4 regions of the Bradyrhizobium sp. USDA 336 genome follow, and region 1 is predicted to be linked to each of the others. Evidence: predicted binding sites of a transcription regulator. Region 1 holds the regulator's gene; each other region holds the start of a gene.
The links. Region 1 encodes LexA, which represses DNA repair genes until DNA is damaged. Its sites were predicted from a motif close to TGTTCNNNNTGTGTTCNG; they were not measured.
Positions count from the first base shown of each region.

Region 2: the regulator LexA is predicted to act here: its motif matches at 3,957-3,974, upstream of ABIA45_RS14825 (ImuA family protein).
Region 3: the regulator LexA is predicted to act here: its motif matches at 3,731-3,748, upstream of recA (recombinase RecA).
Region 4: the regulator LexA is predicted to act here: its motif matches at 2,731-2,748, upstream of ABIA45_RS08115 (single-stranded DNA-binding protein).

Region 1 covers NZ_JBIYDC010000002.1:1,414,588-1,422,192, reverse strand. Annotated here, with positions in the region: gene ABIA45_RS07605 (S41 family peptidase) at 1-861, opposite strand, end outside; gene ABIA45_RS07600 (alpha-hydroxy acid oxidase) at 1,164-2,297, shown strand; gene ABIA45_RS07595 (HAD family hydrolase) at 2,324-2,947, shown strand; gene ABIA45_RS07590 (hypothetical protein) at 3,106-3,309, shown strand; gene glp (gephyrin-like molybdotransferase Glp) at 3,528-4,736, shown strand; gene lexA (transcriptional repressor LexA) at 4,913-5,614, shown strand; gene ABIA45_RS07575 (hypothetical protein) at 6,004-6,438, shown strand; gene ABIA45_RS07570 (GAF domain-containing protein) at 6,656-7,597, shown strand; gene ABIA45_RS07565 (ComEC/Rec2 family competence protein) at 7,604-7,605, opposite strand, start outside.
Region 2 covers NZ_JBIYDC010000002.1:2,959,899-2,967,503, forward strand. Annotated here, with positions in the region: gene ABIA45_RS14815 (error-prone DNA polymerase) at 1-1,615, opposite strand, end outside; gene ABIA45_RS14820 (Y-family DNA polymerase) at 1,612-3,207, opposite strand; gene ABIA45_RS14825 (ImuA family protein) at 3,104-3,892, opposite strand; gene ABIA45_RS14830 (putative DNA modification/repair radical SAM protein) at 4,055-5,290, shown strand; gene ABIA45_RS14835 (UdgX family uracil-DNA binding protein) at 5,290-6,732, shown strand; gene ABIA45_RS14840 (M20 aminoacylase family protein) at 6,838-7,605, opposite strand, start outside.
Region 3 covers NZ_JBIYDC010000002.1:535,712-543,316, reverse strand. Annotated here, with positions in the region: gene gcvP (aminomethyl-transferring glycine dehydrogenase) at 1-1,381, shown strand, start outside; gene ABIA45_RS03315 (hypothetical protein) at 1,512-2,444, opposite strand; gene recA (recombinase RecA) at 2,551-3,639, opposite strand; gene ABIA45_RS03305 (hypothetical protein) at 3,963-4,163, shown strand; gene ABIA45_RS03300 (hypothetical protein) at 4,322-4,492, shown strand; partial or broken gene ABIA45_RS03295 (DUF2798 domain-containing protein) at 5,051-5,303, opposite strand; gene ABIA45_RS03290 (hypothetical protein) at 5,540-5,752, shown strand; gene ABIA45_RS03285 (hypothetical protein) at 5,759-6,013, opposite strand; gene ABIA45_RS03280 (hypothetical protein) at 6,113-6,409, opposite strand; gene ABIA45_RS03275 (PaaI family thioesterase) at 6,771-7,235, shown strand; gene ABIA45_RS03270 (HdeA family protein) at 7,350-7,605, opposite strand, start outside.
Region 4 covers NZ_JBIYDC010000002.1:1,525,396-1,533,000, forward strand. Annotated here, with positions in the region: gene ABIA45_RS08100 (outer membrane protein) at 1-508, opposite strand, end outside; gene ABIA45_RS08105 (outer membrane protein) at 732-1,430, opposite strand; gene ABIA45_RS08110 (outer membrane protein) at 1,668-2,465, opposite strand; gene ABIA45_RS08115 (single-stranded DNA-binding protein) at 2,903-3,397, shown strand; gene ABIA45_RS08120 (DUF2306 domain-containing protein) at 3,546-3,944, shown strand; gene gyrA (DNA gyrase subunit A) at 4,137-6,869, shown strand; gene ABIA45_RS08130 (hypothetical protein) at 6,951-7,208, opposite strand; gene coaD (pantetheine-phosphate adenylyltransferase) at 7,477-7,605, shown strand, end outside.

The DNA of each region.
Region 1 (7,605 bases):
GGTGAGGTCGCCGCCATGGGCGGTGAAGCGCTGGGTTTCTTCCGGACTGCGGCCGCGGGTCGAAACGACCTCGCCGCGCTGCAGGAAGGCGCTCGACACCGACACGGCCTGGTCGAGCAGGCCGCCCGGATTGTTGCGCAGATCAACCACATAGCCGGCGAGCTTCTCCGGCGGGACCTGCTTGGAGACCGAGGCGATCGCCTTCTTCAGGCCGTCGGCGGTCTGCTCGTTGAACGAGGTGATGCGGATATAGCCGATGTCGCCGTTCTCGACGCGGAAGCGCACCGGACGCACATGGATGATCTCGCGCGTGATCGCAACCTCGAGCGGCGCATCCGCGCCCTTGCGGATGATGGTCAGCTTGGTCTTGGTGTCGACCGGTCCCTTCATCTTGTTGACCGCCTGCTCGAGCGTCATGCCCTGCACGGCCTCGCCGTCGATCTTGCCGATGAGGTCGCCGGACATGATGCCGGCCTTCGAAGCCGGCGTGTCGTCGATCGGCGAGACGACCTTGACGAGGCCATCCTCCATCGTGACCTCGATGCCGAGCCCGCCGAACTCGCCGGAGGTGGTCTCCTGCATCTCGGTCCAGGCCTTGGCGTTCATGTAGCGCGAATGCGGGTCGAGCGAGGTCACCATGCCGGTGATCGCCCCCTCGATCAGCTTGGCATTGTCCGGCTTCTCGACATAGCTGGCCTTGACCCGCTCGAACACCGCGCCGAACAGATTGAGCTGGGAATAAGCATCATTCGCACTCACTGCCGCCCGCGCTGCCCATACGCCGCCCTGCGGGCTGGCTACCAGAAGGGTCAGGCACGCTCCCGTGAGCGCGCCCAGGGGGAACAGCAGGGTTTTCCGCATGAAGGTGCCTTTTGCTTGGCGTTTCTCTTGAGGCTGGGAAACGCCATGCAAATGGCGATCCAGTCCATCTCTCACAATACCATTCTGGTTTCTTCAAGGCCGGGATGCCGCGCTGGCGGGTACACCGAAGAAATCTCTTCGCCTTGGCCTAAACTTTTGGCAACGTTCCGAAACTGTTTCGAAGCAACACGACGCCGGTCCGAGCCGCTCACGCCTCGCAGCTATGCGATTTTAGGATGGTTTTGGAGGGCCGGACGCGATAGGCGATGGCGACAAGACTTCAAATTCTCGGGAGGACAACAATGAATGAAGCGCCCCGCATCCGGCCGGAACGGAACGTCGAGCTCGGCGCCAGCGACGAGCCGTTCCAGAACCTGCACGAGTTCATCCGGAAGGCGCGCGCCAACCTCAACCAGAATGCCTGGGACTACATCGTCGGCGCCGCCGAGACCGAGACCACGATGCGGCGCAATCGCATGGCGCTCGACGAGATCGCCTTCCGCCCGCGCGTGCTGCGCGACGTGCGCAGGATCGATGGCAGCGTCGAGCAGTTCGGCCGCAAGCTGCGTCTGCCGGTGGTGCTGGCTCCCGTCGGCGCACTCGAGATCTTCGATCCGGATGGCGCGGCGAGCGTCGCGCGCGCTGCAGGCAGGTTCGGCGCCGCGCACATGCTGAGCTCGGTGTCCGAGCCCGGCCTCGAGACGACCGCCGAGGCTGCCCCCGATGCACTGCGTCTCTATCAGCTCTATGTCCGCGGCGACGATGCCTTCGTCGCCGATGTCGTCAGCCGGGCCGAGAAGAACGCCTATGCCGCCTTCTGCCTGACCGTCGACACCGCCCATTACAGCCGTCGTGAACGTGACATCGCCAAGCGCTACGTTCGCGAGAGCCGCCTGCGCGCCACCGGCGGCGATTTCCAGAAGGGCCTGGAGTGGCGGACCGTGAAGATGATCAAGGATACGTTCAAAATTCCGCTGATCCTCAAGGGTATCGCCACGGCCGAGGATGCGCAGATCGCGCTCGATCACGGCGTCGAGTGGATCTACGTCTCCAACCATGGCGGACGCCAGCTCGACCACGGCCGCGGCGCCATGCACGTGCTGCCGGAGATCGTCGACGCCGTGAAGGGCCGCGCCAGGATCATGGTCGACGGCGGCTTTTGCCGCGGCACCGACATCGTCAAGGCGATCGCGGCGGGCGCCGACCTCGTCGGCATCGGCCGGCTGCAATGCTGGGCGCTGGCGGCAGCCGGCGAAGCCGGCGTCGCACGGATGCTGGAGCTGCTCGAAGACGAGGTGCTGCGCTGCCTCGGCCTCCTGGGCGCCACCTCATTCGCCGAGATCGATAAATCCTGCCTGCATCCGGCGACCGCCACCAACGCGCCCAGCGTGTTCAGCGCGTTCCCGCTGTTCGATCACGAGCCCTATCGTTACTGACGCGCCATACTGAAGTGAAGGACGCAATGACATCGCTCTCTCCCGGCAGCGCGGATGCGCTGCTGTTCGACCTCGGGCGCGTTGTGCTCGACATCGACTTCTCCAAGGCGATCGCCTGCTGGGCGGGACATGCCGGCTGCCAGCCCGAGGCCATCATCGCGCGCTATGTGCGCGACGAGGCCTACCGGTTGCACGAGATGGGCAAGATCAGCGATGCGGACTATTTCGCCTCGCTGCGGTCCTCGCTCGGGATCGGCATCTCGGATGCGCAATTCCTGGAAGGCTGGAACGCGATCTTCGCCGGCGAGATGCCTGATATCGCCGAGCTGCTGCCGCGGGCGGCGAAGCAGATGCCGCTCTATGCCTTCTCCAACACCAACCGGCCGCACGTCGACTATTTCTCGAAGGAATATGCCGGTCTGCTCGGCCATTTCCGCGAGCTGTATCTGTCCTCCAGCATCGGCCTGCGCAAACCGGATGCCGAGGCCTTCGACCATGTCGTGGCGGCGATCGGCGTGCCGGCCGAGCGCATCGTGTTCTTCGACGACCTCGCCGAGAACATCGAGGGAGCGCGGGCGCGCGGGTTGACCGCCGTGCATGTCACCTCGCCGCGTGATGTCGGGAGCGCATTGAAAGCACTGGGGATCTGAGCCGCGGGAAAGCCCGAAACGCGATCACTTCCCGGAACAAAAACTGCTGAAATTGTGGAACCTGATCACTTTGTGCATTTTTATACAGAGTTCCGGGAACGGAATACCACCTTTCGGACTCATGAGTCCGTTGGGACTTCTACATTGGACTGATCGACGTGCTGGGCAAGACCTATCTCACCAAGCAAGCCTCTCTCCTGCTCGAATTCGCTAGAACCACCTCGGATTCTGACCTCTCCGCCAAGCTGATCAGCAAGGCCGCCGACCTGAAATCCCAGGCCGATCCGCTGCCCGACAAAGATCAGGGTCCCAAGGCGCCCGACGTCGCGGATTTCAGTCCAGGCGATCCGACGGAGCGTTGACCGATGCTGGCCGTGGCGCTCGTCATTCTCGTCCTTGCCATGGCAATCCTCGTTCCGGTCTGTCTCGCCTTCCGCATCATGCCGCGGCGGAGTTGAGCCGACCTCCTCCACCCGCGATCACGCAGGATAAATCATCCCGCGTGCTGCTTTGCCTCACGCCTGCACTCGGCTAGAACTCTCGCCGCCCATTGACTGATGTGCTCAGCAGGAGTTCGCCCGTGGCCCTGATGCCGGTTTCTGACGCGCTTGCCGCGGTGTTGGCCGGCGTCGAGCCGCTGGCTGAACAGATGGTTTGCCTCGACGAGGCCTACCATCGTGTGCTCGCCCGCGATGTCGCGGCACGGCGCACGCAGCCGCCGGAGGCAATGTCGGCGATGGACGGCTATGCCGTGCGCACGGCGGACGCGGCATACGATTCGAGGTTGACCGTCGTCGGTGAGGTCGCGGCGGGCCGGCCGTTCGCGGGAAGCGTCGGCCCCGGCGAAGCCGTGCGGATCTTCACCGGCGGCGTCGTTCCCGACGGCGCCGATGCCGTCGTGATCCAGGAGGACACGGCTGCCGACGGCAAACATGTCACGATCAAGGAAGCCGCCATTTTCGGCCGGCACATCCGCCCTGCAGGCGTCGACTTCCGCGAAGGCGACGTGCTGCTGCGCAAGGGAATCCGTCTCACCGAGCGCGATCTCGCCCTTGCCGCCGGAATGAATCATCCGCATCTCGCCGTCATCCGCCGCCCGAGGGTTGCCGTTCTCGCCACCGGCGACGAGCTCGTGATGCCGGGCACCACGCCTGGTCGCGGCCAGATCGTCTATTCCAACGGCTATGCCCTGCATGCGCTCGCCCGCAGCGAGGGCGCCGAGACCATCGACCTCGGAATTGCCGCCGATACGCTGGAGGCGACGTCCGCCGGCATCCGCAGCGCGCGCGAGAGCGGCGCCGACATCCTGATCACGACCGGCGGTGCGTCGGTCGGCGACCACGACCTGGTCCAGCAGGCGCTCAAGGGCGAAGGCATCGCGATGGCGTTCTGGAAGATCGCGATCCGGCCCGGCAAGCCGATGATGCACGGTCGACTAGGCGCGATGCGCGTGATCGGCCTGCCCGGCAATCCCGTGTCGTCCTACGTGTGCGCCTTCCTGTTCATGGTGCCCTTGATTCGCGCCCTGTCGGGCCGTTCAGCGATTCATCATCAGCGCGAGCGCGCCGTGCTGGGCCGCGATCTCGCCGCCAACGACCAGCGCGAGGATTATCTGCGTGCGCGGCTGGAGGTGCGCGACGACGGCACGCGCGTCGCCCTTCCCGTCAGCCATCAGGACTCCTCCCTGCTTGCGAATCTCGCTGCGGCACAGGTACTTCTCGTGCGTGCACCGTTCGCGCCGAAGGCCGAGGCAGGGACGCCTTGCGAGGTGCTCCGGCTGCCCGTCTGAGCCACCCAGCCACACGCATTCCGCGAGTTTGGCCGCGTTCACCATAAATTAAGCAGTTGCGGAACACATATCGAACATATAGTGTCCGTTCATGATTTGTTTCGAGGATGTAGCGGCTTATTGCCGACTTCATCGTCTCGGAATCGAACGACATCAACCGGGGGACTTTGGTCGAGATGTTGACGCGCAAACAATACGAGCTTCTGCGGTTCATCAGCGAGCGTCTGAAGGAAAGCGGCGTGCCGCCGTCCTTCGACGAGATGAAGGATGCGCTCGACCTGCGCTCGAAGTCAGGCATCCATCGCCTGATCACTGCGCTCGAGGAGCGCGGCTTCATTCGCCGCCTGCCCAACCGTGCCCGTGCCATCGAGGTGATCAAGCTGCCCGAGCTCCAGGCCGCCGCCGGCAATCGCCGCGGCTTCACCCCGAGCGTCATCGAGGGCAATCTCGGCAAGGTGCGCGCGAGCTCCAGCCCGCCCGCGGACGAGGGCGAGCGCCCCGTCGCGGTGCCCGTGATGGGCCGCATCGCCGCCGGCACGCCGATCGAGGCACTGCAGACCCGCAGCCACACCATCAGCGTGCCGCCGGACATGCTCGGCTCGGGCGAGCATTACGCGCTCGAAGTGCGCGGCGATTCGATGGTCGAGGCCGGCATCCTCGACGGCGACATGGCGCTGATCCAGCGCAACGAGACCGCAAATACCGGCGACATCGTGGTGGCATTGATCGACGACGAGGAGGCCACGCTCAAGCGCTTCCGCCGCCGCGGCGCCTCGATCGCGCTCGAGCCCGCCAATGCCGCCTACGAGGTCCGCATTCTTCCGCCGAACCGCGTGAAGATCCAGGGTAAGCTGATCGGGCTTTATCGGAAGTACTGATACCGGAAGTCTCAAGCGCCGCGCGCGCTTCGATCGGCATCGGCGATCCAGGATCGGAGCGGATACTTGTCCGCTCCGGCGGGACGGTTTGTCTGGTTCTGCGCCGGCTGTCCGGTCTATCTTCCCGCGCGACATTCGCCCGTGCAGGCGCGCAGCAATCTCTCTCTGCTTCGCCGGTAGAGTTGTGCCGGCAGTGCTGATAGCTGCGGCCAAATGCAAGGACGCGAGGTTTGTTCCTATCGAATCCGGGAAAGATAATGTGATCGCGTGCTGCGAACGCGAGCCGCAGATTTGCCCATAACCGAGCAGAGCGTTGTATGCTTCCACTCTGATAGAGGCCTGCGCCTCGAAAGAGACGCGGGTCGCTATCCCAGCATGAGGAGCACCCGATGTGTGACTACAGCCTGCATGCCGTCGCGACGCGCCCCGCCGTAGTCGGCGAGACGATCGTCACGACAACCTTCCGCGGCACCTCGACGCGCGGCTTCGCTTCTGAAGCCGATCCCTCCGTCGCGGTCTGTCTGCTGCCGGGAACGGAGCTCGCTTTCGCCGACGACGTCCGCTACGACAACCGCTGGATCTGGACGCGCACCGTGAACTCTCGCGTCGGCAAGTTCGGCAAGATCGACCCGCACATTCCCGATCGCCATCATGACGCGATCGAATTTCCCGACGGCAAATATGTGCTGGTGACGCAGCTCGTCGAAGGCCAGCGCGCGACCGTGCTGCAATTGCCGGTGACGCAGCCGGCCCCCGAGCGCGAGCACAAGCCGCAGACCGTCGCCGACACGCGGCCCACGATCACGCGCCTGCCGATCGGCTGACGCCCTTCGGCCGAAAGGCCGAGCCCGGGATTGAAATTGCCGTCGCCGGCCGAGGCCGGCGAGCCCGGTGGGTTTTTGTTTCAGGACATTCGATCGGCGAGCCCGCCGCCGCGCCTCGTCGCCGCATGAAGTTTGGGCCGTCCTGCCTGAATTTTGAACGTTCGCTCCGCAGCCAAATGACCGATGCTGCAGTGGCTTGAGGCGGCGGACAGACTCGATGAAGACCTTCATTCGCGTCGTTGAACTCTGGGTACCCGACCGGACGCGCATGCGGCTGGAATTCGGCGGCGGCCTCTACGACGAAGGGCTGTCCGCGTTCAAGGCCGTCAGCGAAGAGCTGCACTTCGGATATGACGAGGGACTTCCAGGCAAGGCCTGGGCCTGTGGCCACCCCGTCATCCTCACGAAATTCGCCAACTCCTATTTCAAGCGGACCGATCAGGCCGCTGCGGCCGGCCTCACCTGCGGCGTGGCGGTGCCGGTGTTCGCGGGCGAATTCCTGCAAGCCGTGCTGGTGCTGTTCTGCGGCGACGACGAGGCGCACGTCGGCGCGATCGAACTCTGGCACAACGATCCTGATCTCTCGCATGAGATGGGGCTCGTCGATGGCTATTACGGCACCGCGGACATGTTCGAATTCAACTCCCGCCACACCAGATTTCCGCGCGGCTTCGGCCTGCCCGGACGCACCTGGAAGGCGGGCCTGCCACTGATCATCAAGGACTTGCACGACGCCAAGAGCTTCTTGCGCTGGGAGGACGCCGCCAAGGTCGGGATCAATCTCGGCGTCGGCGTGCCCTACGGAACCGGTACCGACCAGACCTGGGTTCTGACATTCCTGTCCGCGCAGGCAACGCCGATTGCACGACGCTTCGAGATCTGGGTCCCGAACGAGGACCGTTCGGCGCTGGTCTTTCGCGCCGGCGATTGCAGCGCACAGACCGACCTCGCCGCACGCTATGCGGCGCAGTCCATCGCCAGGGGCGAAGGCAGCATCGGCGGCGCCTGGGCCGCCGGCATGCCCGCGCTCAACGACGATCTCACCCGTGACGGCTCGATAGCCGGCTCCGAAGCCTGCGCAGCCGGGCTGAGCCGAATGGTGGCCCTGCCGGTCATCGGCAACGGAAGGCTTGACGCCGTGCTGGCCTGGTATTTGTGATCCGCGTC
Region 2 (7,605 bases), 1.5 Mb from region 1:
CGTCGACTTTCATCATGCTAAGCGCATCGACGTCGTCCTTGTCCCATTCGATGAAGGTGCGGTCGTCCATCGCGGCGTTGCCGATCGGCACATAGGTGTCGAGCCGGTCCTGCGTCAGCACATAGCCGCCGACATGCTGGGACAGATGGCGCGGGAATTCGATCAGCTCGGTCGCAAGCTCGACCGCGAGGTTGATCATGGGATTGCCGGGATCGAGCCCGGCCTGCCGGACCTGCATGTCGTTGAGACCCTTGCCCCAGCTACCCCAGACGGTGTCGGCGAGCGCGGCGGTGACGTCCTCGGTGAGGCCCAGCGCCTTGCCGACGTCGCGGATGGCGCTGCGCGGGCGGTAATGGATGACGGTGGCGATGATCGCGGCGCGGTGGCGGCCGTAGCGGCGATAGACATATTGCATCACCTCCTCCCGCCGCGAATGCTCGAAATCGACGTCGATATCGGGCGGCTCCAGCCGCTCCTTGGAGATGAAGCGCTCGAACAAGAGGTCCACCTTGGTCGGATCGACCGAGGTGATGCCGAGCACGTAGCACACGGCCGAGTTCGCCGCCGAGCCGCGGCCCTGGCACAGAATGTTCTGGCTGCGCGCGTAGTGGACGATGTCGTGCACGGTGAGGAAATAATGCGCGTATTTCAGCTCGGCGATCAGCGCGAGCTCCTTGTTCAAGGTCGCGCGCAGCTTGTCGTCGATCTTGCCGCCGAAATATTTGTCGACGCCCGCCCAGGTCAGGTCCTCCAGATGCCCCTGCGCGGTCTTGCCCGGCGGTACCGGCTCGTCCGGATACTGGTATTTGAGCTGGTCGAGCGAGAAGTCGATTGCGTTTGCAAAGCGCATGGTTTCCGCGATCGCCTCGGGGACATCGCGGAACAACCGCACCATTTCGCGCGGCGTCTTCAGGAAGCGCTCGGCATTGACCTCTAACTTCCGCCCAATCGCCTCGATCGTGGTCTTTTCCCGGATGCAGGTCAGCACGTCCTGAAGCGGACGGCGGCCGGGATCGTGATACAGCACCTCATTGGTCGCGAGCAGCGGCACCTTTGCCTTTGCGGCGAGATCATCGAGCCGCAAGAGGCGACGCTTGTCGTCGCCGCGATAGAGCAGGCTCGCCGCCAGCCACACGCCCTCGGCACGGCTCGCCTTCAGCTTTGCGAGGACATCCAGCGCCCGCGCCGGCTCGAAACGATGCGGCAGCGTCAACACCAGGAGCTGGCCTTCCGAGAATTCCAGGAGATCGTCAAGCCTGAGATGACACTCGCCCTTTTCGATCCGCGTGATGTCGTCGCCGCGCTTGCCCCGGGTCAGGAGCTGGCACAGCCGGCCATAGGCCGCGCGATCGCGTGGATAGACCAGGATGTCGGGCGTGCCGTCGATGAAGACGATGCGAGCGCCGATCAACAGTTTCGGCTTGTGCAGCACCTTGTCATTGTCGAGCTCCTTGTAGGCCCGCACCACACCCGCGAGCGTGTTGTGATCGGCAATGCCGATCACCGGAATTCCTAAAGCGCTCGCCTGATGCACATAGGCGCGCGGATCCGAGCCGCCGCGCAGGAAGGAGAAGTTTGTGGTGATGCCGATCTCGGCATAGCTAAGCGTATTCATGCGAAGAGACCGTGCACATACCAGCCGGGAGACGCCGGCTTGCCGTCACCATCGAACACCTCGCCTTCATAGAGACCGTCGCGAAAGATCCAGAAGCGCAGGCCCTCGGCATCTTCGATGCGGAAATAATCCCGTGTCAGCTGCTTACCGTCCTGCCGCCACCATTCCATCGCGATGCGCTCGGGCCCCTCGACCCGCACCACCGCATGCAGGGCGCGCCGCCAGGTGAATTGATGCGGCGGGCCATCGGGCACGGTCGCGAACGGCACCTTGATCGGCTCCGGCTTGTCGAACAGCCGCAAGGGACGCAGCGGCGGCTCGCTCGCGACGCGCGCCGGCCATTCGGCCTGCATGGCGGCGGTGAGATGATGCTGCGCCGATGCGGCCAGCACCGCGCTTTCTGGGATATGGGTATCCTGCGGCAGGTGCACGACGACACGCTTGCCGCCGATGCGCGCAGCGATGCGGTCGATCAGCGCGGCGAGCTCGTCATTGTCGTGGACATGGGCATCGAGATCGCGCTGCTCCTGCACCACGATTTCGGTGCGGCTCGCCGACAACCGCACCATGTCGAAGCCGAAGCCGGGATCGAGGGGATCGGCGAGTGCATCGAGCCGCTCGCGGAACAAGCGGTCGATCACGGCGCTTCGCGTCACCGGACGTCCGGTCTCGACCGTGATCGTACGCACCACGCCGTCGGTGCGGAAGAACGCCGCTTCAAGCCGCCGCGCGCCTTTGCCCTGCTTCTCCATGGACGCGATCAACGTGTCGGCGAGCCGCGACAGCGTCATCGCGATCATGGTGTCGGTTGCGATCGGCTCGGCAAAGCGTTTTTCCACGATGTAGTCGGGCAGCGGTTTGCGCGGGCTGATCGGCGCATCGCCCTGCCCCAGCGCATGGGCGAGCAGCGTGGAGAACCGGGCGCCGAACCGCGCCGTGATCTCGGAGGCGCTGCGCGAGGCGACGTCGCCGATGGTCTTCAGCCCGGCACGGCGCAGGCCTGTGGTGATGGCCTCGCCCGCACCGAGCGCGGAGACCGGAAATGACCTGATCGCCTCCGCCTCGCCGCCATCGACAACGATAGTGCCGGATACCTGCCGCGTCAGCGTGCGTGCGCAGACCGAGGTGCCCGCGATCGCCGCGCTGACGGCAAAGCCTTGCCGGCCGAGCGCACGGACCAGCGTCTTGAGCAGCGCGGCCTCGCCGCCGAACAGATGCGCGCAGCCGGTGATGTCCAGGAACAGCCCGTGCGGCGGATCGAGCGCCACCAGCGGCGTGAAGCGGTCGCACCAATCGGCGATATCGCTGAGCGTCTTCGCATCGGCCACGGTATCGGCGTCGAACACACGCAAGTCCGGGCACATCGCCCGCGCATTGGCGAGCGGCTGGCCGATATACAGGCCGAGGCGCTCGGCGGCCTCGTCCAGCGCATGGATCACCAGCGCATTGCTGTCCTTGATGACGACGATATCAGGCGCATGATTGGTTTTACCCAGCCCGGCGCTGCCAACGAACCGCTGGATCCTGTCGATCGGCAGGCGCGGCAGCCACAGGCTGAGAATACGTCGACGGTTCACTGAACTGGCACTCATCACAATTCCATTCCATGATCCACCGGCCGCACGGGCCATGACGATTGCGCAAGAGCTCGGCATCGAACACCGGCGCGCCCCAGGCACTCCACACCGAGCCCGGAGGCGAATGCGCCGCACGCAGCATCCACCGTGTCTCCGCGGTCGAAGGCAGCGGCTGCGCGGCCATCCGCAGCAAGAGGCCGGTGACGCCGGACGATTGCGCCGCCAGCGTCAGCTTGCGGCTCGCCACCAGATCGAACTGCCTGGTCTCACCCCAGAGCTCGAGTACGACGGCGCCCAGCGCATCGCAGGCGAGCGCGTCGGCCGAGGTGCGCAGCGCGCTCTCGACATCGGCGGCGCGCACCACCACCACACGGCGCGGATCGAGGCCGAGCTCGGCGAGCCCTCTCATCGACAGCGCGCCGGTTTCCACTTCCGAAAAATCCTGCCGCACCCACAATAGCGGCCGGCGTGCGCTCACGCGTCCCGCAAGGCCCATGACAAACCCCGTCGCGGCCGCGCCCTGACGCCCCTCGCAAAACACCTCATGGATCGCCGCGCGCGCGAGCCCGCCCTTCAGCGCGGCGTCGGCCGCGCCATGGCCGAGCGCGACGCGATCGCGCGAATGCACGACCTCGGCCGTCTCGATGCGCTCGATCTGGCCGCGCAGGATTGCAAGCGCGCTCATACGTGCGCCGCTCATGCTCGCCGCTCCTCAGAGGTGATTGCCGATGGCTCTCAAAAAGAGAACCAGCGGCTGGCTCATTTGTTCATGATATGTTCTAATATAAAGCTAACGGCGCCGGCAGAGTCAATCGAATTGGCGCATCCAAAGATTCATGAGCGGAATCAAAGAGATTCAAACATGGACGTACAACGCAAGCTGGAGATTCTGGCGGACGCCGCCAAATACGACGCATCCTGCGCCTCCAGCGGCACCGAGAAGCGGGATTCCAGCGACGGCAAGGGCATGGGCTCGACCGCCCCAAGCATGGGCATCTGCCATTCCTACGCGCCGGACGGACGCTGCATCTCCCTGCTCAAGGTGCTGCTGACCAACGCCTGCAATTACGATTGCCTCTATTGCGTCAACCGCGCGTCCTCGAACGTCCCACGCGCCCGCTTCACCATCGACGAATTGGTCAGGCTCACGCTCGACTTCTACCGGCGCAATTACATCGAGGGCCTATTCCTCTCCTCCGGCATCATCCGCAGCCCTGATTACACGATGGAGCAAGTGGTGAACGTCGCGCGAAAACTGCGCGAGGAGCATCACTTCCGCGGCTACATCCACCTGAAGACCATTCCCGAGGCCGACGACGCGCTGATCGCCGAGGCCGGCAAGTATGCCGACCGCCTTTCGATCAACATCGAGATGCCTGAAGAGACGAGCCTGCAGCAATTCGCGCCGGAGAAGGACGTGCGCGCGATCCGCCGCACCATGGGCCGGCTGCGGCTGAAGCTGGACGAGGCCGAGGACAGCCGCAGCGCGAAGACAAAGGCCAAACCGCAGCGCTTCGCGCCCGCCGGACAAAGTACGCAGATGATCGTCGGCGCAGATAGCGCCTCCGATCACACCATTCTCCACACCAGCGCCAATCTCTACGGCGCCTACCGGCTGCGGCGCGTCTATTACTCCGCCTTCAGCCCGATCCCCGACGCGAGCCATGCTTTGCCTCTGATACAGCCGCCGCTGCTGCGCGAGCACCGGCTCTACCAGGCCGACTGGCTGATGCGGTTCTACGGCTTCGACGTCGGTGAGATCGTCGACGACAGCGCGATGCTGCCGCTCGACATCGATCCCAAGCTCGCCTGGGCGCTGCGCCACCGCGACCGCTTCCCGCTCGACGTCAACCGCGCCAGCCGCGAGGAGCTGCTGCGGGTGCCGGGCTTCGGCACCAGGACGGTCGAACGCATCCTCGCGACGCGGCGCACCACCACGATCCGCCTCGCCGACCTCGCGCGGCTGCATGTGCCCCGCAACAAGGCACTGCCGTTCATCGTCCTCAGCGATCACCGTCCCGCACCGCATCGTCTCGATGCTGCCGGGCTGATCGAACGGTTCAAGCCGAAAGCAACGCAACTGGGATTTGGCTTCTGATGCAGTACATCATGCTCGACACCGAAACCGATTTCGACGGCTGGCGCAAAGCCGCGCGTAGCCTCGTGCTCCATCACGTGCCGCCCGGCGAGGCCACCTGGACCGTGCAGGGCCGTGAAGCCGAGCTGTTCGCGCCGCAAGCGCCGTCTCCGATCCTCGAGGTGAACGACGGCACGTTCACCGTCTCGGCAAAATTCGTCGAGCTTGCCAAGGCGGCGATCCTGCATCGCGACAACGAGCGCTTTGCGATCCTGTATCGCCTGCTGTTCCGGCTGAAGGACAATCACGATCTCATCGAGGTCGCGACCGACCCCGATGTCGCGCTTGTCACGGCCATGGCGAAAGCGGTCTATCGCGACGAGCACAAGATGCATGCCTTCGTGCGCTTCCGCGAGATCGGCAGGGAACGCCAGGCGCACTACGTCGCCTGGTTCGAGCCGGAGCATCACGTCGTCGAGCTCGCCGCGCCGTTCTTCGCCAAGCGCTTTGCCGACATGCCCTGGTCGATCCTGACGCCGGACCTCTGCGCGCATTGGGACGGCCATGCGCTCTCCTTCACGCCGGGCGTCAGCAAGAGCGAGGCGCCGGGCGAAGACCGGCTGGAGGAAACCTGGCGGCGCTACTATGCCAGCATCTTCAATCCGGCCCGGCTCAAGGTGAAGGCGATGCAGGCCGAGATGCCGAAGAAATATTGGAGGAACCTGCCCGAGGCCTCGATCATTAAGCCCTTGATCGAAGACGCCGAGCGCATGACCGGCGCCATGATCGCCAATGCCGCAACCGATCCGCACAAGCCTCAGAAGCGGCCGGAGGCTCCGATGAGACGCAAGCCAGCTGCCGACGATCTCGAAACGCTCCGCGAGGAGGCCGCGCATTGCCGCGCCTGCCATCTCTACAAGGACGCGACACAGACCGTGTTCGGCGAAGGGCCGAAGAATGCCAACATCATGCTGGTCGGCGAGCAGCCCGGCGACAAGGAAGACCTCGCCGGCCATCCCTTCGTCGGCCCGGCCGGGCAAATGCTCGATCGCGCGCTGGAGGAGGCCGGCGTCGACCGCAAGAAGGTCTATGTCACCAACGCGGTGAAACACTTCAAATTCGTGCCGCGCGGAAAGATTCGCCTGCACCAGAAGCCGAACACACCCGAGATCCGGGCGTGCCGGCAATGGTATGAGCGGGAAGTTTCGACAATCCAACCGGATCTCATCGTGGCGATGGGCGCCACCGCCGCGCAAAGCGTGTTCGGCAAGATCACCCCTATCGGGAAGAACCGCGGCCGGTTGATCGAGCTTCCCGAAGGCCGCAAGGCGCTGGTGACCGTGCACCCGTCCTATCTGCTGCGACTGCCTGATCCCGAAGCCAAGGTTCTGGAATATCGGCGCTTCGTCGAAGATCTGAAGATCGCCGCCGGCCTGCAGAAGAAGGCCGCACGGGCTGCGTGAATACAGCGGGAAATGGCTTCACGCCGTTGTTGACGATCCGATCTCTCAAATAGACAAGGGCCCGTGGAATGCACGGGCCCTTTCATCTGTGCTTCGGACCCGGTCCTACGACGCCGCGAGCTGCTCCTCGACCAGCTTCACCCAATAGGACGTGCCGTAGACGATCGCCTCGTCGTTGAAATTGTAGGCGGGGTGATGCAGGCCGGCGCTGTCGCCGTTGCCGCAGAAGATGAAGGCCCCGGGCCGCGCTTCCAGCATGTAGGCGAAATCCTCGCCGCCCATCAGCGGCGCCATCTCGTGGACATGGGCCTCGCCCGCGACCTGCGTGGCGATGCGCCGTGCCACTTCGGTTTCCGCCGCATGATTGTTCACGACCGGATAATTGCGCTTGTAGTGCAGGTCGATCTTGGCGCCGGTGATCTGCGCCATGCCCGCCACGACTTCATGCACGCGCTTCTCGACCAGCTTGCGCACCTCAGGCGACAGTGTGCGGATGGTGCCTCTCAGGGTCGCGGTCTGCGGAATGACGTTGCGGGCATTGCCGGCGTGGAATTCGCAAATCGATACGACCGCCGATTCCAGGGGATCGACGCTGCGCGAGACGATCGACTGCAGTGCGGTGATCACCTGCGCGCCGACCAGCACGGAATCGACGCATTTGTGCGGACGCGCGGCATGGCCGCCAACGCCCTCGATCACGATGTCGACCTCGTCGGTCGCCGCCATGATGGGGCCTGGCCTGATCGCGAACGAGCCGACCGGGATGCCCGGGCCGTTGTGCATGCCATAGACCTGCTCGATGCCGAACCGCTCCATCAGGCCATCCTTGACCATGGCCGCGCCGCCGGCGCCACCCTCCTCGGCGGGCTGGAA
Region 3 (7,605 bases), 880 kb from region 1:
CGACCGCGCCATGATCCCGCTGGGATCCTGCACCATGAAGCTGAACGCGACCACCGAGATGATGCCGCTGACCTGGCCGGAATTCGGCTCGCTGCATCCGTTCGTCCCGCGCGAGCAGGCGGCCGGCTACCACGCGCTGTTCGCGCGGCTGGAAAAATGGCTGTGCGACATCACCGGCTATGACGCGATCTCGCTGCAGCCGAACTCGGGCGCGCAGGGCGAATATGCCGGGCTGCTCGCGATCCGCGGCTATCATGCCGCGCGCGGACAGAGCCATCGCAAGATCTGCCTGATCCCCTCCTCCGCCCACGGCACCAATCCGGCCTCGGCGGCGATGGTCGGCATGGACGTCGTGGTGGTCGCTTGCGAGAAGAACGGCGACGTCGACGTCAATGATCTTCGCGCCAAGGCGGAGAAGCATGCGAACAATCTCGCCGCGGTCATGATCACCTATCCCTCGACCCACGGCGTGTTCGAGGAGCACATCCGCGAGATCTGCGACATCGTGCACGGCCATGGCGGCCAGGTGTATCTGGACGGCGCCAACCTCAATGCGCAGGTTGGCCTCTCGAGGCCCGGCGATTACGGCGCCGACGTCAGCCATCTCAACCTGCACAAGACCTTCTGCATCCCGCATGGCGGCGGCGGCCCCGGCATGGGCCCGATCGGCGTCAAGGCGCATCTCGCGCCCTTCCTTCCGGGCCATCCGACCACCAAGGCCGATGCTCCGGTCGGTCCGGTCTCGGCGGCGCCGTTCGGCTCGGCCTCGATCCTCACCATCTCCTACATCTACATCCTGATGATGGGCGGTGAAGGCCTGAAGCGCGCCACCGAGATCGCGATCCTCAACGCCAACTACATCGCAGCGCGCCTCGATCCGCACTTCCCGGTGCTCTACAAGAACGAGAAGGGCCGCGTCGCGCATGAGTGCATCGTCGATCCGCGTCCGCTGAAGGCGACATCGGGCGTTACGGTCGACGACATCGCAAAGCGCCTGATCGATTACGGCTTCCACGCCCCGACCATGAGCTTCCCGGTGCCGGGCACGCTGATGATCGAGCCGACCGAGTCCGAATCCAAGGCGGAGCTCGATCGCTTCTGCGACGCCATGATCGCGATCCGCAAGGAGATCGCAGAGGTCGAGGCCGGCCGCTTCAAGATCGAGGCCTCGCCCCTGCGCCACGCCCCGCACACCGTGCACGACATCGCCGACGACGATTGGAAGCGCGCCTACACCCGCACCGAGGGTTGCTTTCCCGCCGGCGTCTCGCGCACCGACAAATATTGGTGCCCCGTGGGCCGCGTCGACAACGTCTATGGTGATCGCAATCTGGTGTGCTCCTGCCCGCCGGTGAGCGATTACGCGCAAGCTGCGGAGTGAGGTTTCGTAGGGTGGGTTCGCGGGCGGAGGCGCGAAGCGCTGTCGCCTGCGTAACCCACCACGTCTGCTTTCACCGAGATGAACAGTGGCGGATTACGCCTTCGGTTACCCCACAACAGTGAATGTGTCTCTAGGGCGCAACCAACAACCGGCGTTCGTCATCCCAGCGCCAAAGCCGTTCGTTGGCGAGAAGGGTGCCGCCCCACCAGCGCCGAAGCGGATTATGGCGGCAGAAGTCCTCGTCTCCTGCGAGGATCGCCTTGCCGAGATCCGTGAGCGACAAGCGGGATTGCTTGTATCGTGCATGACGGAGGGCATCATCATGCATGTCGAGCGTGAACGGTCCCTCCTCCAGGCCGGATACGGCCGGCACCGGGCAGCGCGCAAGTCCATCGAGCAACGCCCCCACCTCCCAGTAGTCGAAGACGCGACGCTCGTTAGGCTTCTGATATCCCGGGAAGACGTCATAGGGCTGCACCCCACCCGGCGCGATTGATTCCAGCATCCGCATTTCCGTGGCGCCAAGGCCACTGGTCACGTTTGGAAGCTCTTCGAGCAGGGCGACGACGCAATGCTCGAGCTTCGGAAGCAGGCGCAAGTCCGTTTCGAGCAGGCCGAACCAGGCCTGTGGCGTCGGCGCACGATAAGCTCGCCACGCGCGACCCGCCAGGCCAACGTGATCTTGCGTGAGCCTGACCAGCGGCGGGTTCAGCTTCGCGAGGCCCTCGGGACCGAGACCGCTCACGGCGATGTCCAGCGGACGCATCACGAGTTTGGAGGCTGCCGCTCTATCGCTGCCGCAATGGTCGAGCAGCCAGAGCAAGATCAATTGCGCATTTGGCTCTGGCTCCATCCACAGTTCGACCGTGTCATACTCTAAGAACAGCTCGATCAGCCCGTGAGGGCCCGAGCCTTCGAGGCGCCAGAATGCATCGAGTTCCGCGGTGGACGGCAGCGATCCCCAAACAAGCCGGCGCTCGATCGCCATGACGAGGTCGGCGAGGCCCGCCCGCTGTATCGCGCCGGCGGCGGATGAATCTGTCGTCAAGATCAGCCGCTTCATTGCACCACCCGACGATCATAACGCAAAAGCGAAACGGGCACCGAAGACGTCGGCAACTCAACGTCCTCAGTGCCCGCTCCTCGCGAAAAGCTCTTCGCGTTAAGGCTTACTCGTCCGCCGGCTCCTCGCCGTCGGCGTCGCGCTCCGGCGTGCCGGCGAGAATCTGCTCGGCGATCAGACCGGAATTCTGGCGGATCGCGGTCTCGATCTTGGCGGTGATGTCGGGGTTGCCCTTCAGGAACGCCTTGGCATTCTCGCGGCCCTGGCCGAGGCGCTGGCTGTCATAGGAGAACCAGGCGCCGGACTTCTCGACGATACCGGCCTTGACGCCGAGATCGAGGATCTCGCCCATCTTGGAGACGCCCTCGCCGTACATGATGTCGAACTCGACCTGCTTGAAGGGCGGGGCCAGCTTGTTCTTGACCACCTTGACGCGCGTGGTGTTGCCGACCACCTCGTCGCGCTCCTTGATCGCACCGATGCGGCGGATGTCGAGGCGGACGGAAGCGTAGAATTTCAGCGCATTGCCGCCGGTGGTGGTTTCCGGCGAGCCGTACATCACACCGATCTTCATGCGGATCTGGTTGATGAAGATCACCATGGTGTTGGACTTGTTGATGGAGGCCGTCAGCTTGCGCAGCGCCTGGCTCATCAACCGCGCCTGCAGGCCCGGCAGCGCATCGCCCATCTCGCCCTCGAGCTCGGCCTTCGGCACCAGCGCCGCGACCGAATCGACCACGAGAACGTCGACGGCGCCCGAACGCACCAGGGTGTCGCAGATCTCCAGCGCCTGCTCGCCGGTGTCGGGCTGCGAGATCAGGAGCTCGTCGATGTTGACGCCGAGCTTGCGGGCATAGACCGGATCGAGCGCGTGCTCGGCGTCGATGAAGGCGCAGATGCCGCCCTTCTTCTGCGCTTCCGCCACCGTATGCAGCGCCAGCGTGGTCTTGCCGGAGGATTCCGGCCCGTAGATCTCGACGATGCGTCCCTTGGGCAGACCGCCGATGCCGAGCGCGATATCGAGCCCGAGCGAGCCGGAGGACACCGCCTCGATGTCCATGGAGCGGTCGTTCTTGCCAAGCTTCATCACCGAGCCCTTGCCGAACTGCCGCTCGATCTGGGAGAGCGCGGCGGCCAGAGCTTTACTCTTGTCCATGGAGGATCCTTCGACGATACGCAGGGCAGTTGCGGACATTGGGTCGTGCTCCTTATGGCGAGGATTCGCGTGAGGGACAAACAGTTGCGAGGCAGCTCGGCGATAAAAGCAATGTACCTCATTTGTTCTCAGTTCGCAATATGTTCTTTTGCGGATTTTGTCTTTCTAACTGGACCAGGAGACAACGGAGCTGGTCGAACCTGCCATGCTGGATCGTCACGCCGTCCGCACTGAGTGCACAACTGAACAGACGCGGATCCATTTCTGGATCCTAATGCATCATCACCGCGCGGACCGTGGCCACTTTGGTGATGAGACCGCTGACCTCGCGCTCCCGCCTCCTCGCACGGAAAGAGCGCGCCATGTTGAAGCGACGACGTTTCAAGCAGCAACTGACCCTTCAGGACCGGCTGTCGGCGTGGGTGCAGCAGATCCGCGAGCAGGCCTCCAAGCTTCCGCCCGGGCCGGAGCGGGACGCGCTGCTCAAGAAGGCCCGTCAGGCCGACGTTGCCAATCATCTGAACGATTGGGTCAAATCGCCGGAGCTGCAGCCGCCGAAATAGCCGGGGGCCTCCCCGGGTTCCTCGAAGCGAACATGACCGGGATCAACGACGCGCGACTGGGCCGCCGTCATGTTTCCGTAATCCTGCGGCACCGAACCTTTTGGCGGTCTCGGGCCTTCTGTGGGGATGGGACCGCAACTTTTGGGGATCTCTTGGTCATGACGAACAACGACACGCACCACGACACGCTGAGGCGAAAGCCGCTGCTGGACGCCGCGCACGAGGAGATGGTGAAGTTCGAGCGCAAGGAGAACGAGTTCCGCAAGAAGGACCGCGAAGAGCGCGCCGCCGAGCTGCAGCTGCCGCTGAACGAGATCAAGGTTCATTAGGCACTGCCAGGACCGGCGCCCGGAGCGGGGCCAAGCCCGCCCGCGATGCGGCACTCCGCCCTGGTCCTTGGCCGGAACACCAATCGGCATCGCCCGTCGGGGCGCCGCGACCGCGGACGCGCAAGGTATCTAAATACTACCCGCAACCCATTGGCGAAGCGAGGAAATCGCCAGACCGCCTACTGTGCATGGGGTTGTTTTGCCACTTTTGAGAGGCAAGGCGCGCCGGCACCGTCGATGGGACGGCCCGGCACGTCAATTCCGTCCGCAGCAGCGCGCCTGCTACAGCACCGCCAGCAGAACCAGGCCTATCACCAGCACGACGAAGCCAGCCGCCGTCGCGGCGGCGAATGACCGCTCTACGTTATCCATATGATGCCACCCCGTTTCCGGTGCGCCACGTTTCCCCCATGGCTGCGCCGAACGGATAAAATCTTGCCGACGGGTGTGTCCGCAGTGGTGCGGACGGATGTCGAAATTGGGACCGGTACGGGGCCAGTGTGCGGCCTTTCGCTCGCGCGCCTGCTTTCGCCAGCCAGCCGGCTATGGTTCGCCCGGCTACCGGCCGGCGCGGGGCTCCTGCTCCTCCTGGGTCAGGCGCAGCGAGAAGGCGCGGATCGCGGGCGCCGCCAGCAGCACGACCGGCAGCATCGCGGCCCATGCGATCAACCAGGACACCATCCAGTGCCGCACGAAGAGCATCGGGCTGCCTGCGGGAAAGCTGGCGACCCCCCGCCGCGATCAGCGAGGTCAGGCCGGACTGGATGATGCCGAAGACGAAATGCGAGTAGCGGCGGGGAATGCCGAGCATGAGGCGCCCATGGTTGCTTGCCCGGGGATCACGCAAGCAAGGCACATGCCGTCGAGCGGATCCGGCGCTTCGATTGGAACCGCGCTGCGGGACCGCCGGATGCACCCCGGCCGGCTCCAGGAACTTTGTTCATGGTCGGAGAACCACGGAGGCCGCGGGCGGCATTTTTCTTGCCAGCGGAATATTGCGACGACCAACATGTTTGCAGGCATAAGGGTGAATCGTGGGAGGTGACCATGAATCACAGGGGCGTCGAGTTCACCATCGCCAAGACGGCGATTCCCGGAATCTGGCAGTGGCAGTTCCGCATCGGCGACCGGATCAAGACCGGCAAGACCGAGACCAGGATCGACCTGCTGGCGATCCGGCGCGTGCAGTTGCGCATCGACCGCGAGCTGAAGGCGATCGGGCGAAAGACGGCCCGAACCGTTTCGCCTTCTGCGTCATAGCGCGCGTCAGTCGGCGCTGGGCAGCCGACGCATGGTGAACTCGATATCGCCGCCGGGCAATTCGCGCCAGGTCTCGACCTCGCTCATATAGCCGGCCTTGGGGTAGCGGGCGAAGAAGGCCTGCGCCCGCTCCCGCGCGGCCGCCCGCGGCAGCGTGAAGGTCTCGCGCAGATAGCCGTCGCCGGCGGACTGGCCGGGCTTGCCGGCCGCCTTGCGCCGGCGCGCCATCCGCTCGGCGAGATCCCGCGGACGATCGGCCATGTCCTGCCTTCCTCTGCGCACTACGCTACGGACAATGTAGGGCGCGGGCCGGACCAAGAGGAGTCCTTTCCGAGGAGCGTTGTGCCTCCCCGGAACGGATCAGTTGGCGGCCGTCCCGCTCTTGGTCTTCTTCGGCGCACTGGTTGCGGCCGACGCCTTCGGCGCCGCCGGCTGCTTCGGCTGTTCGGCGCGCATGCCGCCCCAGGGATCGCTGGACGGCTTGGAATCCGGAATCTTCTTCAGCGTTTCCTTGTAGGCCTTCTCACGCTCGGCCTCGATGGCCTTCTCCTCCGGCGACTTGCTCGGGGCATCCTGCATCAAATTGATGTTGGGCATTTGCGCGTAGGCAGGTCCCGCCAGCACGGCCAGCACCGCGGCCAAACGGAAAAGCTTCATCATCCACTCCTTAAGTCTTCCATGAGGCGCGGATCGCTGCGCGCCGTGTCATCCTCGTCAGCCCGGTCACGACCCGGTGGCCGCTAGTGCCGATCCGATCGGCATGATTTGGGCGCCTGCAGCCAATCGTCCCAGATCGGACCGCATTTGGTGCACCCGCTCAGCGCGAGACCGAGCAGGCCCATGCAAAAGACGAGGACACACCGACGCAACATCATCCACCCCTACCCAAGCGAGGCATCATATCGGGCCAAGTCAGGCATTTTCAAGCCGAGGCGGCCGGCGCGAGACCGGGTGACTTTGCCTCGGCGATGCGCACAATGCGGCGAAACATCCGGCAACACAGGAGAGCGCGACAGCAATGCAAATGCAGCCAGAAGCCGAGTTCGGCCCCGCCGACGCCAGTCGCATCCTCGGCGAGGTCTTTGCGCCCTGGGTCCAGGATCTCAACCTTGCGGTCGAGCGCATCGAGCATGTGCCGCCCGCAGACGTCCCCGATTGGCAGCCCGGCGCGCTGCTGCGCATGCCGTTTTCGGAGCGGCTGTGCCGCAATGGCGGCGTGGTCTGCGGCCAGGCCCTGATGGCGCTCGCCGATACCGCGATGGTGATCGCGATCATCGCGGCCAATCGCGGCTACCGTCCCATGACCACGGTCGATCAGACCACGCATTTCATGCGCGCGATCGCCGCGTCCGACGTGCTGGCGGACGCGCGCATGGTGCGGCTCGGGCGCACAATGAGCTTTGGCCGCGTCACGCTTCTCTCGGCCGCCGACGGCAAGCCGGCCGCGATGGTGTCGAGCGCGTTCGCGATGCTGCCGGGGTGAACGCGCCCTGAAAACAAGAGAGCCGCGCGAAGCGCAAGGCTTGGCCCGGCTCTCGATGGAAATCGTGTCGGGACAGCAAGCGCGATCGCGCTTGCCGTCATTGCGCCGGGAATGTCACTTGCCGAGGATCTCGTCGGCCGCAGTGACGACGCTGACGGTCGGATTCTTTCCGCAATAGGCGCCGAACTTCTTGGCATTCTCGATGAAGACGTCGGTGTCGATGATCGCGTTGTCCTCGTCGCCCTTGTACCAGCCGTCCATCCAGGTTAGCACGACGCCGATGTTGTCCTCGCCGCTCTCGAGGAACTGCTTGCAGGTCATGGTCGAGAGGTCCCACTTGACGGCGTGGGCGGGCATCGAGGCCAGCGAG
Region 4 (7,605 bases), 110 kb from region 1:
CAAAACTGCCAGTGTACTTGTTGTGAGTGACGGCAGCGCCGCCCTTCACGTACCAAAGCACGTTGTTCCAGGCATAACCGACCTGGCCAGTGAAGAGGCCGATGGCGTCGATCCTGGTCTCGTTCACCAGCGGCGCGAGCGCGGCAGGCGAGCTGATGTTCGAACCCTTCAGGTCAGCCCAGTCGCCCTGGGCTTCGAGACCGAACACCCAGTTGGCGGACTGCCAGCGATAACCGATCTGGCCGCCGACGAGTGCGCCGGTCGCATTGTGACAACCTTCGGCCACCGCCGGAGCGACCACGACGGGGCCGACACTGGTGAGATCCCAACAGTTGCGGCTCCAGCCACCGCCGGCGTTGGCGCCGAGGTAGAAACCGCTCCAGTTGTACACCGCGATCGGCGCCACCGGAGCCTTGGTGTAGGGGCGGGCCGCCAAATCGGCCGCCGAGGCCGGTGACAACGCGCTGAGTGCGAACAAGCTGGCCGAAGCCATCAAAAGCTTCTTCATATCCATTCCCCACTTCCATTTCTCATTCCGGTCTTCCGGAGAGCGGAAGAGCAGCGGACCTTATGACTCAAGCAACGTCATTGCTTTTACACCATTTAAGCCAAAGGTTGTGTCACCCAGCGGCCACACCCCTTCGAAAACGCGAGCGAACGGGCGGCCGCAACAAACAAAAAGGCCGGCGCGAGGCCGGCCTTTCGTGACGATGATGCGTCAGAGACGAAGCTCAGTACTTGGCGACGACCGGGCCGCCGAAGTGGTAGTTCACGCCGACCTGCACGGTGTGGAGGTCGAGAGTGCCGGTGTTGACCGGGAAGACGCCCGAGAAGTAGGTCTCGCCGCCCAGGCTGCGATAGAGGTACTCGCCCTTGACCGACCAGTTCGGAGCAAACATCGCCTCGACGCCCGCGCCGACCGTCCAGCCCGAATGGAACTGGCTCTCCGAGAGGCTCAGAACAGGGGGCGCGCTGACGCTGATCTTGTTGTTGATCCAGGCGTAACCACCCGTGGCGTACAGCAGGACGCTCGGGGAAGCGAGCCAGCCGATGCGACCACGCACGGTGCCGAGCGCGTCGATACGCGAACTGACCGTCGTGGGAACGAGGGCGCCACCAAAATCAACAAGACCGGTCGCTGAGGCGTTTACGTCAGCCCACGCGCCATCAGCTTCGATGCCGAACACGACGTTGGAGGTCTGCCAGTTGTAGCCAACGGTGCCGCCGACGAAACCGCCCTGCATGCGCGGATCATCGGAGCTGTTTTCCCAGGCGCCGCCGCCGACGATACCGAGATAGAAGCCGGTCCAGTTGTAGACCGAGGCCACAGGCGCGGGCGCCTTGGTGTAGGGGCGGGCTGCCAGATCAGCAGCCGAAGCGGGGGCCGCGAGAGCGAACAAACAGGCCGAAGCCAACAAAACCTTTTTCATTTTCAACTTAATCCCAGTCCCAGTTTCTGTTGTTGCCTTCCCTCACGGAAGGGCAGCGGACTCAACGGCCCAACTGGCGCCGTCTTTACACCACCAAAGCCGCAAGTTGTGTCTCCGAAAAGCCACAACAGCCGAAAAGGTGATGGTTGCTGACTTATTGACGTCCAGCCGTCGTGCGCAAAAAAGAAGGGCCGGCGCTGGGGCCGGCCCTTCCATCGCTCACGAAATCAGAGGGAATCAGTACCTCGCGACCAGCGGGCCGCCGAAGCGATAATTCAGCCGGACCAAACCCATGTCGACGTCCTGATATATGCGATCGGATCCGAAGAAGGCACCGCCTGGCGTCGTGAAGTCCCGGGTCTGGTGGCCCAGGAAGAGGTGGTTGTACTCGAATCCGAGCGTCCAGTTCGGTGCGAATCCGAACTCGACGCCCGCGCCGACGGTGCCGCCCCAGCGGGTGTGATCGGCCGAGGCGAGCAGGGTGCCCGCACCGGGCGTGCCTGGCGCCGCGTAGACGTCGAACTCGTCGCTGACGACGGCGGCGCCGCCCTTGACGTAGACCAGGATATTGTTCCAGGCATAGCCGACCTGGCCGGTGATCAGGCCGAAGGCATCGATCTGAGACCGGTTGCGGCTGCCGGTGACGAGCGCGGAGCCCGGGAAGACGAGGCTGACATTGTCGCCGGAGAAGTCGGCCCAGTTGCCCTGGCCTTCGACGCCGAACACCCAATTAGCGGACTGCCAGCGGTAGCCGACCTGGCCACCGACCGTGCCTCCGGTCGCGTTGTGACATCCTTCACCGACGAGGGTGCCGGCGGCGCCGGTGACGAGGCCCGTGGTGTCGACGAAATCCCAGCACTTACGGCTCGTGCCGCCGCCGCCGTTGATACCGATGTAGAAGCCGCTCCAGTCGTAAACGGTAGCGACAGGGGCCGGAGCCTTTGTGTAGGGACGCGCAGCAAGATCCGCTGCACTTGCCGGCCCCGACAGCCCCAACGCCATTGCACCGATTGCACCAAACAGAACCTTGTTCATTACAGTCTCCCCAGTTTCGTCCGCTTCTTGAAACTCCCCGAAGCGGCTGATCAGGCGCGACGCCCATATGAATCAATTCCAACGCGAATGTAGCCTAAGAATGGGGCAGAGTCCGTCTCCGGAATGCCACACTCGCCACTCAAGTGAATGGAACAAATTAATGAATGTTAAGCGGTTTTTCTCGTTCAGGGGAACCCAAGAAGGTTCCATCGGAGCGCTGCTCATTATTTTGGCAATGGGCCAGAATGGCTGTCCTATTGCGATGAAGAACAAATCTGGAACAAAACGGAAGGGGATGCTATATATGGGGATAACCCCGGGGGTGGCAGGCTGATCGGTGCCCGCAAGCGTATAGGGTCGCCCTAGCGGGCGCAGAGGAACGCGGGCAGCGGATTCGCCCTTTTGAAATTCAGTGGCATTCGGAGTGGAGAGCGGCGATGGCGGGAAGCGTCAACAAGGTCATTCTGGTTGGAAATCTCGGCAAGGATCCCGAAATCCGCCGCACCCAGGACGGGCGGCCGATCGCGAATTTGAGCATCGCGACCTCGGAGACCTGGCGCGACAAGAACACGGGCGAGCGCAAGGAGAAGACCGAGTGGCATCGGGTCGTGATCTTCTCTGAGCCGCTTTGCAAGATCGTCGAACAATATCTGAAGAAGGGCGCGAAAGTTTACATCGAGGGCGCGCTGCAGACCCGCAAGTACACCGACCAGAGCGGCGTCGAGAAGTACTCGACCGAGGTCGTGCTGCAGGGCTTCAACTCGACGCTGACGATGCTCGACGGCCGCGGTGGCGGCGGCGGAGGCGGCAGCTTCGGCGACGAGCCGGGCGGCGACTTCGGCTCCTCCGGACCCGTCAGCAGCGCGCCGCGCCGTCCCGTTGCCGCCGGCGGCGGCCGCAACAGCGACATGGACGACGATATCCCGTTCTGAGGTCAAATAGCGGGCGCTCGTCCTTTGCATCGGTGTGCTCGCGTGCCGCGCTTGGATTTCTCGTCAATCAACGGGCAAAGCTTGATTTTCTAAGCTTGCCTCATGTTGTGCGTCAGACGGCGAGCCGCTGCCGATCGGGGACTGCTGCATGAGTCTTGGACCGCTTCTTGCTGCTGCTCCGGCGATCCCGCTGCATGCCTTTGCCGCGATGGCTGCATTCGTCCTCGGAATTGTTCAGCTCATCGCCCCCAAGGGCACCCTTCCGCACCGGGCTCTGGGCTGGGTCTGGGTGGTGCTGATGCTCGTCGTGGCGCTCACCTCGTTCTGGATTCACGAAATCCGTCTGGTCGGTCAATGGAGCCCGATCCATCTGCTCTCGATCTTCGCGTTGGCGATGCTCGTATTGGGCGTGACGGCTGCAAGAGCTCACAATGTTCGCCGCCACAAGATCACGATGGCCTCGATCTTCTTCGGCGCACTCGTCATTGCCGGGCTGTTCACCCTCATGCCCGGCCGGCTCATGCATACAGTGGTTTTCGGGCCTTGAGCCGTGGCCGAAATCCACTCTCCGGCGCAGGGGTTGCCGACGTCCGAGGGCTGTCCGGAAATGACCTCTCGTCACCCCGGTAAGTGCATGAAAAAACGAAGGGAAAAAGCGCTTCCGGCGGCCCTGTCAGGGTGGTTATCCAACCCTCGATGCGCTATATGATTCCCAGATAAAACCTCACCGGATTTCCCCTTGGCTGACGACGATAACAAGCCCGGCGACCAGCCGGCGCAACCCTCGGACATTCGCCCCGTCTCCATCCTCGACGAGATGAAGAAGTCCTACCTCGATTACGCCATGAGCGTGATCGTATCGCGCGCGCTGCCCGATGCGCGCGATGGCCTGAAGCCGGTGCATCGGCGCATCCTGTTCTCGATGAACGAGCAGGGCTTCACGCCCGACAAGAAGCACAAGAAGTCCGCCGGTATCGTCGGTGACGTCATGGGTAAATACCACCCTCATGGCGACCAGGCGATCTATGACGCGCTGGTGCGCATGGCGCAGGACTTCTCGATGCGCGAGTTGCTGGTGGACGGGCAGGGCAATTTCGGCTCGGTCGATGGCGATCCGGCGGCGGCCATGCGCTACACCGAGTCCCGCCTGACCAAGATCGCGCTGAAGCTGCTCGAGGACATCGACAGCGACACCGTCGACTTCCAGGACAATTACGACGGTTCCGAGAAGGAGCCGGTGGTCCTGCCAGCGCGGTTCCCGAACCTGCTGGTCAACGGCGCCGGCGGCATTGCCGTCGGCATGGCGACCAACATCCCGCCGCACAATCTCGGCGAGGTGATCGACGCCTGTATTGCGCTGATCGACAATCCCTCGCTGACCATCGACGAGCTCATCAACATCATTCCCGGCCCGGATTTCCCGACCGGCGGCATCATCCTCGGACGCCAGGGCATCCGCAGCGCCTACCATCTCGGCCGCGGCTCCATCGTCATGCGCGGCAAGGTCACGTTCGAGACCATTCGCAAGGATCGAGAGGCGATTGTCATCACCGAGATTCCTTATCAGGTGAACAAGGCGACGATGGTCGAGCGCATCGCCGAGCTCTACAAGGAAAAGAAGATCGAGGGCATCTCCGACCTGCGCGACGAGTCCGACCGCGAAGGCTATCGCGTCGTCGTCGAGCTCAAGCGCGACGCCGTGCCCGACGTGGTACTGAACCAGCTCTACAAGTTCACCCCGCTGCAGACGAGCTTCGGCGTCAACGCAGTTGCGCTCGATTCCGGGCGTCCGCAGACGATGAACTTGAAGGATATGTTGACGATCTTCGTCGGCTTCCGCGAGCAGGTCGTCACCCGGCGCACCAAGTACAAGCTGCGCAAGGCGCGTGAGCGCGCCCATGAGCAGGTCGGCCTCGCCATCGCGGTCGCCAACATCGACGAGATCATCAAGGTGATCCGCACCTCGCCGACACCAGCGGCGGCCCGTGATACCCTGATGACGCGCGATTGGCCCGCGCGCGACGTCGAGGACATCATCACGCTGATCGATGACCCGCGTCACCGGATCAACGAGGACGGCACGATCCGCCTGTCGCTGGAGCAGGCGAGGGCGATCCTCGAATTGCGTCTCGCACGTCTCACCGCGCTCGGCCGCGACGAGATTGGCGGCGAGCTGTCGAAGCTCGCCGGGGAGATCGGCGACTATCTCGCGATCCTGCGCTCACGCGCGCGCATCCTGGACATCATCAAGACCGAGCTTGCCGAGGTGAAGGCCGAGTTCGCAACGCCCCGCCGCACCGTGATCATGGAGCAGGAGGGCGAGGTCGAGGACGAGGACCTGATCCAGCGCGAGGACATGGTCGTCACGGTCTCGCACGCCGGCTACGTCAAGCGCGTGCCGCTGTCGGCCTACCGGGCGCAGCGCCGCGGCGGCAAGGGCCGCTCCGGCATGCAGACCCGCGACGAGGATTTTGTCAGCCGGCTCTTTGTCGCCTCGACCCATACTCCGGTGCTGTTCTTCTCCTCGCGCGGCCAGGTCTACAAGGAAAAGGTCTGGCGGCTGCCGATGGCCGCGCCGAACGCGCGCGGCAAGGCCATGATCAACATCCTGCCGCTGGAGCAGGGCGAGCGCATCACCACCATCATGCCGCTGCCGGAGGATGAATCGACCTGGGGCCAGCTCGACGTGATGTTCGCGACCACGGGCGGCAACGTCCGGCGCAACAAGCTGTCCGACTTCGTCGACGTCCGCCGCTCCGGCATCATCGCGATGAAGCTCGACGACAACGAGGCGATCGTCGACGTGCAGATCTGCACCGAGCGCGACGACGTGCTGCTGACCGCTGCCGGCGGCCAGTGCATCCGCTTCCCCGTCACCGACGTGCGCGTGTTCACCGGGCGCACCTCGATGGGCGTGCGTGGCATCGCGCTCGGCGAAGGCGACAAGGTGATTTCGCTGGCGATCCTGCGCCACGTCGACACCACCTCGGACGAGCGCTCGGCCTATTTGAAGATGCGCCGCGCGGTCGCGGGCGAAGCCGCCGCGGAAGAGGCACCGGCCGATGCCGAGGCCGAGGAGACCTCGGGCAGCTTCCAGCTCCCGCAGGAGCGCTATGTCGAAATGTCGGCGCAGGAGCAGGTCGTGCTGACCGTCTCCGTCAACGGCTACGGCAAGCGGACCTCGTCCTACGAGTACCGCACCACCGGCCGCGGCGGCAAGGGCATCGTCGCCATGAGCGTCAACAACCGCAACGGCAATCTCGTCGCCTCGTTCCCCGTGGAGGAGGCGGATCAAATCATGCTGGTCACCGACAAGGGTCAGCTGATCCGCTGCCCGGTCGAAGGCATCCGCATCGCCGGCCGCTCGACGCAAGGCGTGATCGTGTTCGACACCGCCGAGGACGAGCACGTGGTGTCAGTCGAGCACATCACGGAAGAGGCCGAGAACGGCAACGGAGCCAACGGGGAGTAACGTTCAGCCAGGCAGCCCGAATTGCGCTGCGCTCGATCCGGGCTGTGAACCGCCTAGCTGACGCGAAATCGTCAAGCCCGATTACGGCGTGCGGTTGGCGGTCACGAGGCGTGCCTCGCGGACATTGGCCTTGGTGCCGGCGCTACGCAGGCAGGAGGCTTCGAAGTTCGGCCAGGCCTGCTGCGAGCAGTCACGGCCGATGCTGCGGATGTCGAGCCGGTCGCTCTTGGCCAGCGGCTGCGGCACGCTGGCTTCAACCTTCGGGGCAAAGCCGGGCAGTAGGGTGAGGGCCGCGGCAACACACGCAGACAGAACGATCGCTGAAATGGTCTTGATCATGACAGTCCCCTGTGATGCGGCCGCCTACGCCCAGTACGCGCCCGTCGTTCGTTGGCCCGGATTAGTAACCATGGCCAGTTTCCGGACGTCTTCGCCGATGTGGGAAATGGTTTCGTTCCCGCTCCGTTTTGTTTCGTGGTCGCCCCGAGGGCGAAACAAACCGGCTGCCGCTGACCCCCGACGGGACATTTTCGGAGGGGCTGGACCGGAAACGGGCAAGGAACCTGCCCGGCTTGCCGGCCCGGGCCGGGCGCGGTAGGACGGGGCCATGCCGCGCATCGCCTTCTACCCAGGTTCCTTCGACCCCATCACCAACGGCCATCTGGACGTGGTCCGGCACAGCGTTTCCTTGTGCGACAGGCTCGTGGTCGCGATCGGGGTGCATCCCGGCAAGAAA